4 regions of the Blautia sp. HA8986 genome follow, and region 3 is predicted to be linked to each of the others. Evidence: riboswitches for the same ligand, from Rfam matches in the RefSeq annotation. Region 3 holds a riboswitch; each other region holds the start of a gene.

Region 1 (3,164 bases), 1.0 Mb from region 3:
CCGCATCAACGATACCGCCAAAATATCCGGCGATAACTCCTAAAAATGTACCGATCACAAAGATCACAGCAACCAGACATAATGTCATGATCAGAGAAGTTCTTGTTCCGAAGATAACACGAGAAAGAAGATCTCGTCCAAGCTTATCCGTTCCAAACGGATGAGCAGAGCTTGGCTCCTGCAGTGATTCGGTCATAACTGCATCCAGTGGATCATATGGTGAAAGCTGCGGTGCAAAGATCGCGACACCGATCACCAAAAGACCCAGAATAAAGAAAAGAGTGAATTGTTTATTTTCTTTGAATGTTCGTAATACCTTTTTCAATTATCTATCCTCCTTAAGTCTTGGATCAAGATAAGTATAGGACAGATCCACAAGCAGGTTGATGCACATATAAAGGATAGCGATCCAGAGTACATAGCCCTGTACAAGAGGATAGTCACGACAGGAAATTGCCTTTACTGCCATATTTCCCATTCCCGGCCAGTTGTAAATGATCTCTACAACTGCGGTACCTCCAAGGAGGCTTCCCAGAGAAAGACCCAGCAGTGTCACCAGCGGAAGCATTACATTAGGAAGAACATGCTTCCAGAGGATCGCACTTTCTTTAATTCCTCGCATTCTTGCACCGGTTACATAATCCTGATGAAGCTCCTCCAGTACTGCACTTCTTACCTGTCTGGTATATTTCGCTGACATGGCAAGTGCAAGGGTCAGAGCCGGAAGAACCATGGCTTTAAAATCAGTACTTCCTCCTGCCACATTGATCCAGCGAAGCTGAACTCCAAAGATACTGAGAAGTATAAGTCCCAGCCAGAAGCTTGGAACAGATACTCCCACGAAAGTAATGCCCCTCACAAAATAATCCGGAAATCGGTTCTGATATACAGCTGCCAGGATTCCCAAAGGTATGGAAATAATGACCATCATCAGAAGTGCCAGTAGCGACATTTTAAGTGTAGGCCAGAAACAGGATACCAGTTTGTCTGTTACCGGCATTTTGAAAGAATAGGACTGTCCCATATCTCCTGTAACAACACCCTTCAGCCAGGAACCGTACTGTACAAGAAATGGCTGGTCAAGACCAAGCTCATGTCTTGTCTGTTCCAGAAGCTCCGGTGTAGGAAGATTACCACACTCTGTCAGCATGATCTCCGCAGGATCACCGGGTGACAGGTAGGTCAGTCCAAATGTGAAAAAGCTGATTCCAAATAATACAATTATAATCTGGAGAAATCTTTTTCCAACTTGTTTCTTTGTCACGTTTTACTCCTTTCCTCCTTTGATGCGATTTTAATTCAGTCATTTTTAACTGACTTATCGTAAAATAGTCAGATTATATAACAACAGGGATTCTATTAGGCAGAAATACATAAGATTTTTAGAAAAATGCACAAAAAAATGCCCGCGACGAAATACCGGGCACAAAAAAGCATGTTTCCTATCTTCCGTAAGAATCATTCCTGGACAATTGCAAGCAGGTCTCCTGACTTAGGCTCCTCACCCTCAGACGCCTTCCCGGTCTCTCCCAGTGGCATTATATCTGAGGATTCCCCATTACAGTGACGGGATCGTACCGGAATTCCACCGGTTTCCCTATTAATCCATGCTGGAACTTGCAATGACTGATATAAAAATCAGCAAAAACTATTAAATTACGAAACTATAAATGAGCAAATTTGAAAAAATGCACAAAATTATCCTGCTAATTTCATAAATGCTTCAAAATCATCACTTGCTTTTGCACATAGGAATAGATACTGATACTTTTCCTGATGAACGGCACTACAGATTCGATGATATCCATCTTGAAAAGACCGATATCCGCCAGTTCCTGTGACACAAATATAATGTGTCAGTGACATCAACAGCCAGTACCTCTGTATTCCCTTTGAGGAGCGTATCTGGTATGTATCCAGGGCCAGATGGTTTTTGCATTGCCTGAAAAATATCTCAATCGGCCATCGACAAACATAACAGGAAAGGATCTCCTGTGTAGATAAGGATACATTTGTGCTAATGAAAGCACGTAGTGCTTTAGGATTACCAAATGCTTTTTCAGGATAGCTTAAAAGAACAACTGCATTTTCTATGCCGCTGAGGTTTCCCTCATACCGGTACACATAATAGTTGCGTTTTTTGACTGTGACGAGGTCAAATCCTTTATGTGTTGTGGATCGTTCAGCAGCCAGTTCACTGAGTTTCTTTTTCATTCCTGATGGATACAGCAGACGGTTTGTTTTCAAAGCACCAATGGTATGGAACCCTTTCTGTACAAAAGTATTGATTATTTTTTCAGAAACATACCAGCAGTCACAAAGGAAATAAGACATTACTGGTGGAACAGGCAGTTCCTTTGCAATATTTTGTACAATATCAATCTTGGAAATTGATTTATTGTACATTACAAAAGCATAGTTCAGGACAATGCCGTTACAGGAAAGCATAACAGCTACTGCCTGATGTCCGTAGTCCTGTTTCCCCTTTAAATGGGATTGGTGAAAGTACGCATCTTCAATCGGATGCAGAGCCTGTGACGAAGGCTTTGTCTTTGAAGCTATCGTATCGTCTACAATGCAGAAAACAGGCTTTCCGGTGCGTGCTGCTTCTGAATAAATAATCTCTATAACAGAACGTTTTAACGTATCTGAAAGTAGAGAATCATCCCATTTCCCTGAATTAAGGAAATGTGCAATCGTAGTTCTGTGACAGGAACTGTTTTTAGCAAAATCCGTGGTTTTTCCATGATATCCTGAAATGAAAATGCTGATCAGGATACTTATAAGGTGGTTTATCACCCGGTTCGAATAAAATTTGCATAAATTTAATTTCTTAAGCTGGTTGTATATGAATGCGGAATGATGTATAGTATTTGCGAGAGACACCTTCTTTCGTAAATGTTGCAAATGTTTGTTTAGGCACTTTCATTATACAACACACGGAATCGAGGTGTCTTTCTTTTATGCAAAATCACGAACTTGCTCATTTATAGTTAAGTATTTATTTATCCTCATGATGCTTATGATGTTCATGCCGTTTATGATGTTTTTCCTCTGATTTATGATGATGGTGTCCATGCTTATGTTTCTCATTTCCGCACACTTCACATCCTACTTCAATCTTACCCTGTGTATCCTCATCCCAGGTACCATAAGAAACCATC
Region 2 (3,164 bases), 180 kb from region 3:
TGGTAATATAAATGACAAAATTGGAAAAAGCAGAACAGACTGCGCTGACCGCCATTCCCGCAAGGATCAGTTTTGCGGAAGTTGCCTTTCCACCCATGTTTGCAATGGCGATCACCGCAAAAGAAGTGATCATCGCGCCAATGAAAGCTGTGATTCCCACAGAGTTTCCGCCAAGAAAGCTTCCGATTCCAAGCATGATGGCCAGTGTGGCACCCAGAGATGCACCAGATGAGATACCCAGCACATACGGGTCTGCCAGCGGGTTCTGCACGATAGCCTGCATCACCACGCCGCACACGGAAAGAGCCATTCCAACTGCCAGAGCCAGAAGGACTCTAGGCAGCCGGATCAGCCACACAACATCATGAACTGCGCCTTCCGCATAGGCGGACAGACTTTTTATATGAAACAATTTATAAGCGATAACGCTGTATACATCCTTCAGTGACAGATCCGCATTTCCAAAAGTGATGGCTGCAAGTATGGAAAAAATAAGGAATCCTGCAAGTCCGATGAGAACTGCCACATACATGGATGTTCTGAGCACCTTATCTTTTTTTCTCTGTGAAGCTGTTTCTTTCACTGCATTTTCTCCGATCAGTCAAGATTTACGTCCGGATATAATCCCTTTGCAAAAGTTTCGATTCCGTCCTGGGTACGTGTTGCACTTGCATACATCTCACTGAGCATAATCGGGTAAACACGTCCGTTCTTTACTGCGTCAAGGCTCTTCAAGGACTCATCATCCTGGATCACTGCAAGCTGGCTGTTCTTAACAGTTTCCGGATCATCTCCTGCATATGGCATGTAAACCACAAAGATCACGTCAGGGTTGGCTGCGATGATATCCTCTTTTCCAACGGTGGAAGCATCCGGGTTTGCAAGAGTTGCGCCTAACTGTGTTACCATATCTCCGCCAAGGCTCTTTACGCCATAGTTTGTGATGTCATCTCCAAGAGGCTCCAATACCATTACGCTTGGTTTGTCTTTTACATCTGCAGTTGCAGTAAGAGTTTTGTCGATCACTGCTTTTGCATCATCAACGATAGCCTGCGCTTTGTCCTGTACATCGAAGATCTTTCCGATATTTAAGATATCTGTGAATTCATTTTCCAGTGTTCTGTCGCCGTCCGGACGAGTATTGGTGTTGTAGTAGGTGTTGCAGCCTTTGTCGATCCAGTCTGTTACATTTCCCAGATTCTTATCAGAGAAAAGAGAGCTCCAGGATAAGATCATGTCCGGCTCCAGCATTGTTACAGTTTCAAGGGATGGGGTAAATTCGTCAAGATAATTTGTTTTTGAGAATGCTTCTTTGAGATCTTCCGGAACTTCATTATCAAGACCTGCGGTAGCTACCAGGTGGTCTTCCAGACCAAGTGCGAGCATAGTCTCAATGCTTCCCTGATATACAGCAAGGACTTTTTCCGGTGCTTTTTCATAAGTGGTTTCGATTTCGTTTCCATCGTAATCATAGGTTGTGATGGTCAGAGGATATTCTGTCTTGGTTGCCTCTGCGGAAGAATCTTCGGTGTCTGCAGACCCTGTACTGTCTTCTGCCGCCGGCTGGTTGTCTTCCTTGATGGTCTCGGAGTCTGCTCTCTCTGCGGCATAAACAGCCGGAGCTGCAGATACGGTCATTGCCGCTGCCATTACCATTGCCATGATTCTTGTGGATACATACTTGTTTTTCATTTCATTTCCTCTCTTTTCGCCTGTTTTATCTCCTGTTGCCTATGGGTAACCGAAAAGATGGGGCTTCATAAAATCTGCACGGAACACTTTGTACGGAAGCTCCCACTTACATACTGTCAAGCAGGTTTTCTGACTTACAGACTCAGAAAAAACTCCGCAAAATAAAAACTGATACACCATTCATCTTTTAGCCGATCATGAATGATGTATCAGTTTTTTCTCCAGAATCTCTCTGACATCGGGATTTCGCCTTCTCACATGAGTTTCTGCAATGGCATGTGAAATCCCTTCTTCTGTATACAGTGGCCGCAACCGCTCAGGCTTTTTACCCGATTCCCTCTCACAGTATCCGGCAGCATATGTGCCGGTGATACTGTTCACTTCACAGCAATTCAATTACGCTGATACTAATTCTAGCATACCGGTTTTCCAATTACAACCTTGAGGCCGGATTTTTACAGTTTTTTGCAGAAATAGTCTGCCCGGAGAGATCCCTCTCAGATCTTTTTCAGCTTGGCAAAACCGGCGAACATCTTCTTTACACCGACTTTATCGAAGTCAACCGTAACCTCGTAATCTCTTCCGCCTTCGGTAATATTCTTCACGATACCAACACCGAATTTCACATGGCGTACCGTATCTCCCACGCCATAGTCCAGACTGGAAGCCTTGGTAACTGTAAAATCCTTCTTCTGCAGACTGCTTTTTGCCTGGAAATTCATTTTCATCTGGGCATAGGCACTCTTTGGCGACATGATGTTCTCTACCTGCGGCTTCTTCTCCTGAATGGTATGTCCCAGATCTACCAGCTCCCGCGGCACCTCCCGTACAAAACGTGATACTTTATTATACTGTGTCTCACCACGGATCATCCTCTGCCTTGCACAGGTAAGCGTCAGGTTCTTCATAGCTCTTGTGATTCCTACATAGCAGAGTCTTCTCTCCTCTTCAATATCAGAAGGATCTCCTGACCAGATAGACGCATATCCCGGGAAAACTCCATCCTCCATTCCCACCATAAATACATTTGGAAACTCCAGACCTTTGGCACTGTGGAGCGTCATAAGAAGTACATAATCCTGATCCGGGTCAACAGAATCAATATCAGCCACCAGCGCGATCTCCTCCAGAAAAGCTGAAAGTGTAGCCTGCTGTCCGGCTTCTTCCATGGCTTCCTGGAAAGATTCTGTCTTGGATATCAGCTCATCGATGTTCTCGATCCTTGCCTGGGCTTCTTCTGTTTTCTCAGCTTCAAGCTCCTTCACATAACCAGTCATCTCAATAACTTCTTCCAGGGTTTCACGGACTGTATAAGCCTCTGCCTTGCTCTTTAATCCCTGGATAAAGGAAACAAAATCATTGATCTTGGAAGCAGCACGTCCAATGGACGGCACTTCCTCCACCACGCGGAGCGCATCATAGAAGCTTAAATTCATATTGTCCGCATAATCCTGGACACGACCGATACTGGT
Region 3 (3,164 bases):
AGCTTTTATTTATGAAATATGACGTACTGATCGTAGGAGCAGGTCCTGGAGGAATCTTTGCAGCCTATGAACTGATGAATAATGATCCGGAGAAAAAGATCGCGGTTTTTGAGGCTGGTCATCCCCTGGAAAAGAGAAAATGTCCAATTGACGGAAAAAAAGTAAAATCCTGTATCCACTGCAAAACATGTGCCATCATGAAAGGATTCGGAGGCGCAGGAGCTTTTTCCGATGGAAAATATAATATCACCAACCAGTTTGGCGGAACTTTGTATCAGCATATCGGCAGGGAAACAGCAACAGAGCTGATGGAGTATGTAGATAAACTGAACCTGATGCATGGTGGCGAGGGAACTAAGCTCTATTCTACAACAAACAGTGAGATCCGCAAGCTTTGCCTTCAGAATGGGCTGCATCTTCTGGATGCTTCTGTCCGTCATCTGGGAACTGATATCAACTATGTAGTTCTTCAGAATCTTTATGATGAAATGAAAGATCATGTAGATTTCTATTTTGATGCGTCTGTTGATAAAGTGGAAAAAACAGAAGAGGGTTATGCAGTTCTGACAGGTGACCAGCGTTACGAGGGAACATACTGCATCATTTCAGCAGGACGAAGCGGAAGTAAATGGATGGAATCTGTATGTACTGATCTTAGGATTCCGACACTTTCCAACCGTGTGGATATTGGTGTGCGTGTGGAGCTTCCGGCAGAGGTATTCAGCCGCCTGACAGACGAGCTTTATGAGAGTAAGATTGTTTACAGAACAGAGAAATTCGAGGATATGGTACGTACTTTCTGTATGAATCCGAGAGGTGTTGTTGTTAATGAGAACACCAACGGAATCATCACAGTAAACGGACACAGCTACGAAGATCCTGCAAAGCACACCAACAACACAAACTTTGCACTTCTTGTATCCAAGCATTTCTCCGAGCCGTTCCACGACAGCAACGGATATGGCGAAAGTATCGCAAGACTTTCCAATATGCTTGGCGGCGGTGTTATGGTTCAGCGTTTCGGAGATTTGATCCGTGGAAGACGAAGCACAAAAGCACGTGTTGACGAGAGCTTTGTAACACCGACACTTTCTGCCACACCAGGAGATTTAAGCCTTGTTATGCCGAAACGTATCCTTGACGGCATCATTGAGATGATCTATGCACTGGATAAGATCGCACCTGGAACAGCAGACGATGATACTTTGCTTTATGGTGTGGAAGTTAAATTCTATAATATGGAAGTTGAGATCGATGAGAATCTGGAAACCTGCCACAAAGGTCTCTTTGTTATCGGAGACTGCAGCGGCGTGACACATTCTCTTTCCCACGCATCAGCCAGCGGAGTTTATGTTGCAAGATATCTTGATCAGGAATACTTTAATCGAAGCAAGTAAGTCCCCTGCTTCAATTGAGAATATTCGCCTGACTAAATAATTTGAACCAGAGAGACCGCAGATCAGGTGAAATTATAGATTCTATAAAAATAAAACATATATCATGCATAGGTATGCCTGGTGTGCATGAATATTTGAAAGCATTCTGACAATAACACAAATATTTTGAGGGGGATTTTGGAATAGTCCGACAGTAAGCTTGACATTTTTGTAACTTTGTGGTAAAAAAGAAGAAACCAGATTAAATTGAATATGTGCAAATGTTATAACGATAAGGTTGCATCAGAACCGATGCGCAAAAGAGAATCCGGTGCGAATCCGGAACGATACCGTCACTGTGAAGGGGAGTGGCTTTTGAGAACCACTGGGAGACCGGGAAGGAAAGGCTACGCTGAACCAAGTCAGGAGAACTGCCTTATTGTGAGATCTTAGATTCGCGGTTTACGAATCTGTATTCTCCATAACAATACAGAACTTCTTTTTATGTATTGCGCAGAGAATCCTATGTAGGAGCAGGCGGCCGCGTTAAGCTGCCGCTTTTTTGTACATGTTGGTTATCTGGAAATACATGAAAAGAGGACTATAAGAAATGAAAAGAAAAACTATGTTAGCTCTGATGCTTGCAGTTTCCATGACATGCTCTATGGGTGCAGCTACAACAGCAATGGCAGCTGATGATTCCGCTACAGAGGAAGCAGCTGATACCACAGCAGAAGAAAATACTGAGGCAGCTGATACCACAGAGGCTTCTGATGAGGATCAGAAAGCAGCTGATAATGTAGCAGCACTGATCGACAAGATCTATGTTCAGGAGAGAACAGATACAACAGATGAGGACTGCAAGGCAGCTAAAGAAGCATGGGATGCCCTGACAGACGCACAGAAAGAGCTGGTAGAAGGCGAGAATGCTGATCCGGATTACTTCGGACGTGATACAGGAGATGCTTCCAAAGACGATCCGCGTAACCAGGATGAGATCGGTGAGAACGAGCTTCTTGTTGTAAGCTTTGGTACTTCCTTCAACGACAGCCGTGCTGAGGATATCAAGGGAATCGAGGATGCTCTGGCAGCAGCATATCCGGACTGGTCTGTAAGAAGAGCTTTCACAGCACAGATCATCATCAACCATGTTGAGGCAAGAGATGAGGAGAACATCGACAACATGCAGCAGGCTCTTGACCGTGCAGTAGAGAATGGCGTTAAGAATCTTGTTGTTCAGCCTACACATCTGATGCATGGCGCTGAGTATGATGAGATGACAGAAGCTATTAACGGATATAAAGATAAATTCGAGTCTGTGGCAATTGCAGAGCCAATGCTTGGTGAGGTTGGAGATGATGCAACTGTTATCAATGATGACAAGAAAGCAGTTGCTCAGGCAATCACAGATGAAGCTTGTAAAGAAGCCGGATTCGACAGCATGGATGCAGCAGCTGAGGCTGGCACTGCATTTGTATTCATGGGACATGGTACATCCCATACAGCCAATATTACATATGATCAGATGCAGACACAGATGGAAGACCTTGGATTCAAGAACGCTTTCATCGGTACTGTAGAAGGTAAGCCGGAAGACACAGCATGCGATAAAGTTATCGAGAAAGTAAAAGAAGCAGGATACAAGAATGTTGTCCTTCGTCCGCTGATGGTTGTTGCAGGAGACCACGCTAATAATGATATGGCTGGTGATGACGAGGATTCCTGGAAGAGCCAGTTTGTAGCATCCGGAAACTTTGAGAATGTTGACACTCAGATTGCAGGTCTTGG
Region 4 (3,164 bases), 1.0 Mb from region 3:
TGTACAAAAGTATTGATTATTTTTTCAGAAACATACCAGCAGTCACAAAGGAAATAAGACATTACTGGTGGAACAGGCAGTTCCTTTGCAATATTTTGTACAATATCAATCTTGGAAATTGATTTATTGTACATTACAAAAGCATAGTTCAGGACAATGCCGTTACAGGAAAGCATAACAGCTACTGCCTGATGTCCGTAGTCCTGTTTCCCCTTTAAATGGGATTGGTGAAAGTACGCATCTTCAATCGGATGCAGAGCCTGTGACGAAGGCTTTGTCTTTGAAGCTATCGTATCGTCTACAATGCAGAAAACAGGCTTTCCGGTGCGTGCTGCTTCTGAATAAATAATCTCTATAACAGAACGTTTTAACGTATCTGAAAGTAGAGAATCATCCCATTTCCCTGAATTAAGGAAATGTGCAATCGTAGTTCTGTGACAGGAACTGTTTTTAGCAAAATCCGTGGTTTTTCCATGATATCCTGAAATGAAAATGCTGATCAGGATACTTATAAGGTGGTTTATCACCCGGTTCGAATAAAATTTGCATAAATTTAATTTCTTAAGCTGGTTGTATATGAATGCGGAATGATGTATAGTATTTGCGAGAGACACCTTCTTTCGTAAATGTTGCAAATGTTTGTTTAGGCACTTTCATTATACAACACACGGAATCGAGGTGTCTTTCTTTTATGCAAAATCACGAACTTGCTCATTTATAGTAGTAAAAATATTTTAGCATAAACAAAGAAATGCCACAAGAGAAGGTAGTGCTGCAAAGAGACCCTTATTATGGAATAGATACTGGAATCTGAATATTCAAGACCATAGTAAAAGTGAATAAAAAAACATATAAATATTAGATGTAAATTATTGACGTTAACCAAATGGAATTATATAATAAAAATATAATGAAGTTGGGGAAAAGCCTTAGCGCAGAGTAAAAATAGTTTTTGACTTTTAGCCCCTGATATCATATTATAAAAATAATGCATGTTTCCAGTAATATGGAATTAAAAAGGAAACCGGTGCAAATCCGGTACGGTCCCGCCACTGTAAAAGGGAGCTTTTTATCATATACGTCACTGCTGAAGAGGCGGGAAGACGATAAAATGCGATGAACTTAAGTCAGGAGACCTGCTTGCATTGGAAAAAAGGTTATTTCTTACGGTGTATAAGAAAGGCTTTATTTTTATACCTAAAATACATTTTAAGAAAAGAATCTTTTTTATTTCAGGAAAGGATGTGAGAAAAGAAAACTTGAACTTTTATACAAATACGATAGAAAGGTAAAAAAGGAATGAAAAAGATAATAAGTTTTATATTGACAATGATTATGCTGCTCACCTGCACCAGTATTTCAGTTATGGCAGCCGATACTCAGAGTGATACAACAAATCAGGACGGAAAAATGACAATAGGAGTGTCCGTATATAATCTGAATGATGCAGAAGTAAGAGCATTTAGAAATTATTTTGAAAATTATGTCGGCATGGCTTTTGAAGTCGAGTTTTTATATTCTTCCAGTATAAGTACTGCAGAAGAAGAAATCAGCTTTATCAATGAGCTTCATGAAAGAAATGTAAAGGGAATCATTTCTTTCCTTTCTTCAGATCTTGAAGAAGTTCTTCCGGTATGTGAAGAATATGGTATGTATTATGTACGTGGATCAGGAACGATCAGTGATGAAATGTATGAGAAAGTAAAGGATAATCCTTATTTTCTGGGAACGATAGGAACATCTGTTGAAACAGAAATGGATGCGGCTGCCAATATGGCGGAGTATTTTGCTTCAGAGGATCAGAATAATCAGAATCATTACATAATAGCATGTGGAGGAGCTGCTATCGGTAATGAGATGCATCGTCTGAGAACGATTGGTATTCTGAATAAGCTTCAGGAAGCATATGGCCTGTCATATGAGAAGCCTGTAGAAGAACTGGTGAATACGCAGGATACTGAAGAAATTGAAACAGGTAGCGACATTAAGATTACTCTGGTTCCGGGGTATCCCAAAGATTATCTTGATGAAAAGCTGGCTGATCCGCTGAATACAGGAGAGTATAATGTTATTCTGAGTGTAGTGAGCGCAAGTGATTTTATCAAGGTAATTGATGCTTATGAAGAAGAGAACAGTACAGATGTATTGTTGGGTTCAATTGACTGTTTTACAGAAGATACATACGAAATGTTTAACAAAAAGGGATATAACGGCAAGGAAAGAATCGACTATCTTGTAGGAAAATATGGTGCTATCGTTGCACCATCATTTGTTGCCATGAAAAATGCTCTGGAAGGCTTTGCAGAAGATTACCGTGAAGATGGAAGTGCTTTCCGGCTGCAGCAGTCATTCTGGACAGCGGATTCAGTAGATGAGTTTAATAAGCAGTATGCGTTATCTATTGGAATGTATGATAATACATATAGTGTAGAGGACATGATGGAAGTTCTGAAATCCTATACACTGGAAACAAATTTTGAACAATTCCGGAAATTTACGGAAAAATAGATAGAAAATAAAAGTCTAAAATAATTGACGTATACATGATAGTATGTTATGATAAATAAGTATTCATACGGTCATTTAATGATTCTAGAGATAAGTTCAGACCAGCAGAAGCGTTCTGCTGGTCTGATTAAAAGGGGAAACCGGTGTAAATCCGGTACGATCCCGTCACTGTGATAGTTGGTTTTCAGCTGAATGCCACTGGAAGATATTTTTCTGGGAAGGTGCTGAAAATGGGTAAGCTTAAGTCAGGAGACCTGCTTATTTCTGGTAAAAGAGATTCTTGCGGACGACGAGAAATCCTGATTAAGAGTTACAACTTCATGTGTTGCATATATATGTTTGATTCTTTAATGGTAAGATTTCGTGACGGATGTGGGAGCATCTGTCTTTTTTTTCGTTCAAAATCACAGGAATGGACAGTATGAGAAGGAAGAAAAACAACGAAGAAACAAAAAAAGAAAGGAAGTAAAGGATGAAAAAAACAAAAAGAGAATTACTTGTGTTAGCAGCGGCAACAACAGTTGCATTATTAATGGGAGTTACTGTACAGGCGAAGGGTGATGAGAAGGTTTTAAACTTCGGATGTCAGATGTACACAGATGGATGTGTAAACAGTGCAAATGATGAAAACAGTGGATGGAATGCTATGAGATATG

The links. A riboswitch is a leader RNA that binds a small molecule or an ion and turns the genes downstream of it on or off. The one in region 3 is predicted to bind cobalamin.
Region 1: it holds a riboswitch for cobalamin, as region 3 does, so the genes downstream of both, nikB (nickel ABC transporter permease) here and AC04Q4_RS08635 (sirohydrochlorin cobaltochelatase) in region 3, are expected to answer to the same signal.
Region 2: it holds a riboswitch for cobalamin, as region 3 does, so the genes downstream of both, AC04Q4_RS09545 (ABC transporter substrate-binding protein) here and AC04Q4_RS08635 (sirohydrochlorin cobaltochelatase) in region 3, are expected to answer to the same signal.
Region 4: it holds a riboswitch for cobalamin, as region 3 does, so the genes downstream of both, AC04Q4_RS03805 (hypothetical protein) here and AC04Q4_RS08635 (sirohydrochlorin cobaltochelatase) in region 3, are expected to answer to the same signal.

Annotation. Positions count from the first base shown of each region.
Region 1 is NZ_JBWLUQ010000001.1:819,975-823,138, forward strand. Features, by position in the region: gene nikC (nickel transporter permease) at 1-325, opposite strand, end outside; gene nikB (nickel ABC transporter permease) at 326-1,264, opposite strand; cobalamin riboswitch at 1,461-1,636, opposite strand; gene AC04Q4_RS03750 (transposase) at 1,699-2,799, opposite strand; gene AC04Q4_RS03755 (M14 family metallopeptidase) at 3,002-3,164, opposite strand, start outside.
Region 2 is NZ_JBWLUQ010000001.1:2,020,344-2,023,507, forward strand. Features, by position in the region: gene AC04Q4_RS09540 (FecCD family ABC transporter permease) at 1-583, opposite strand, end outside; gene AC04Q4_RS09545 (ABC transporter substrate-binding protein) at 598-1,692, opposite strand; cobalamin riboswitch at 1,799-2,088, opposite strand; gene pcrA (DNA helicase PcrA) at 2,190-3,164, opposite strand, start outside.
Region 3 is NZ_JBWLUQ010000001.1:1,840,182-1,843,345, reverse strand. Features, by position in the region: gene AC04Q4_RS08640 (NAD(P)/FAD-dependent oxidoreductase) at 12-1,397, shown strand; cobalamin riboswitch at 1,655-1,829, shown strand; gene AC04Q4_RS08635 (sirohydrochlorin cobaltochelatase) at 1,987-3,164, shown strand, end outside.
Region 4 is NZ_JBWLUQ010000001.1:833,515-836,678, reverse strand. Features, by position in the region: gene AC04Q4_RS03810 (transposase) at 1-527, opposite strand, end outside; cobalamin riboswitch at 976-1,158, shown strand; gene AC04Q4_RS03805 (hypothetical protein) at 1,300-2,508, shown strand; cobalamin riboswitch at 2,584-2,784, shown strand; gene AC04Q4_RS03800 (ABC transporter substrate-binding protein) at 2,981-3,164, shown strand, end outside.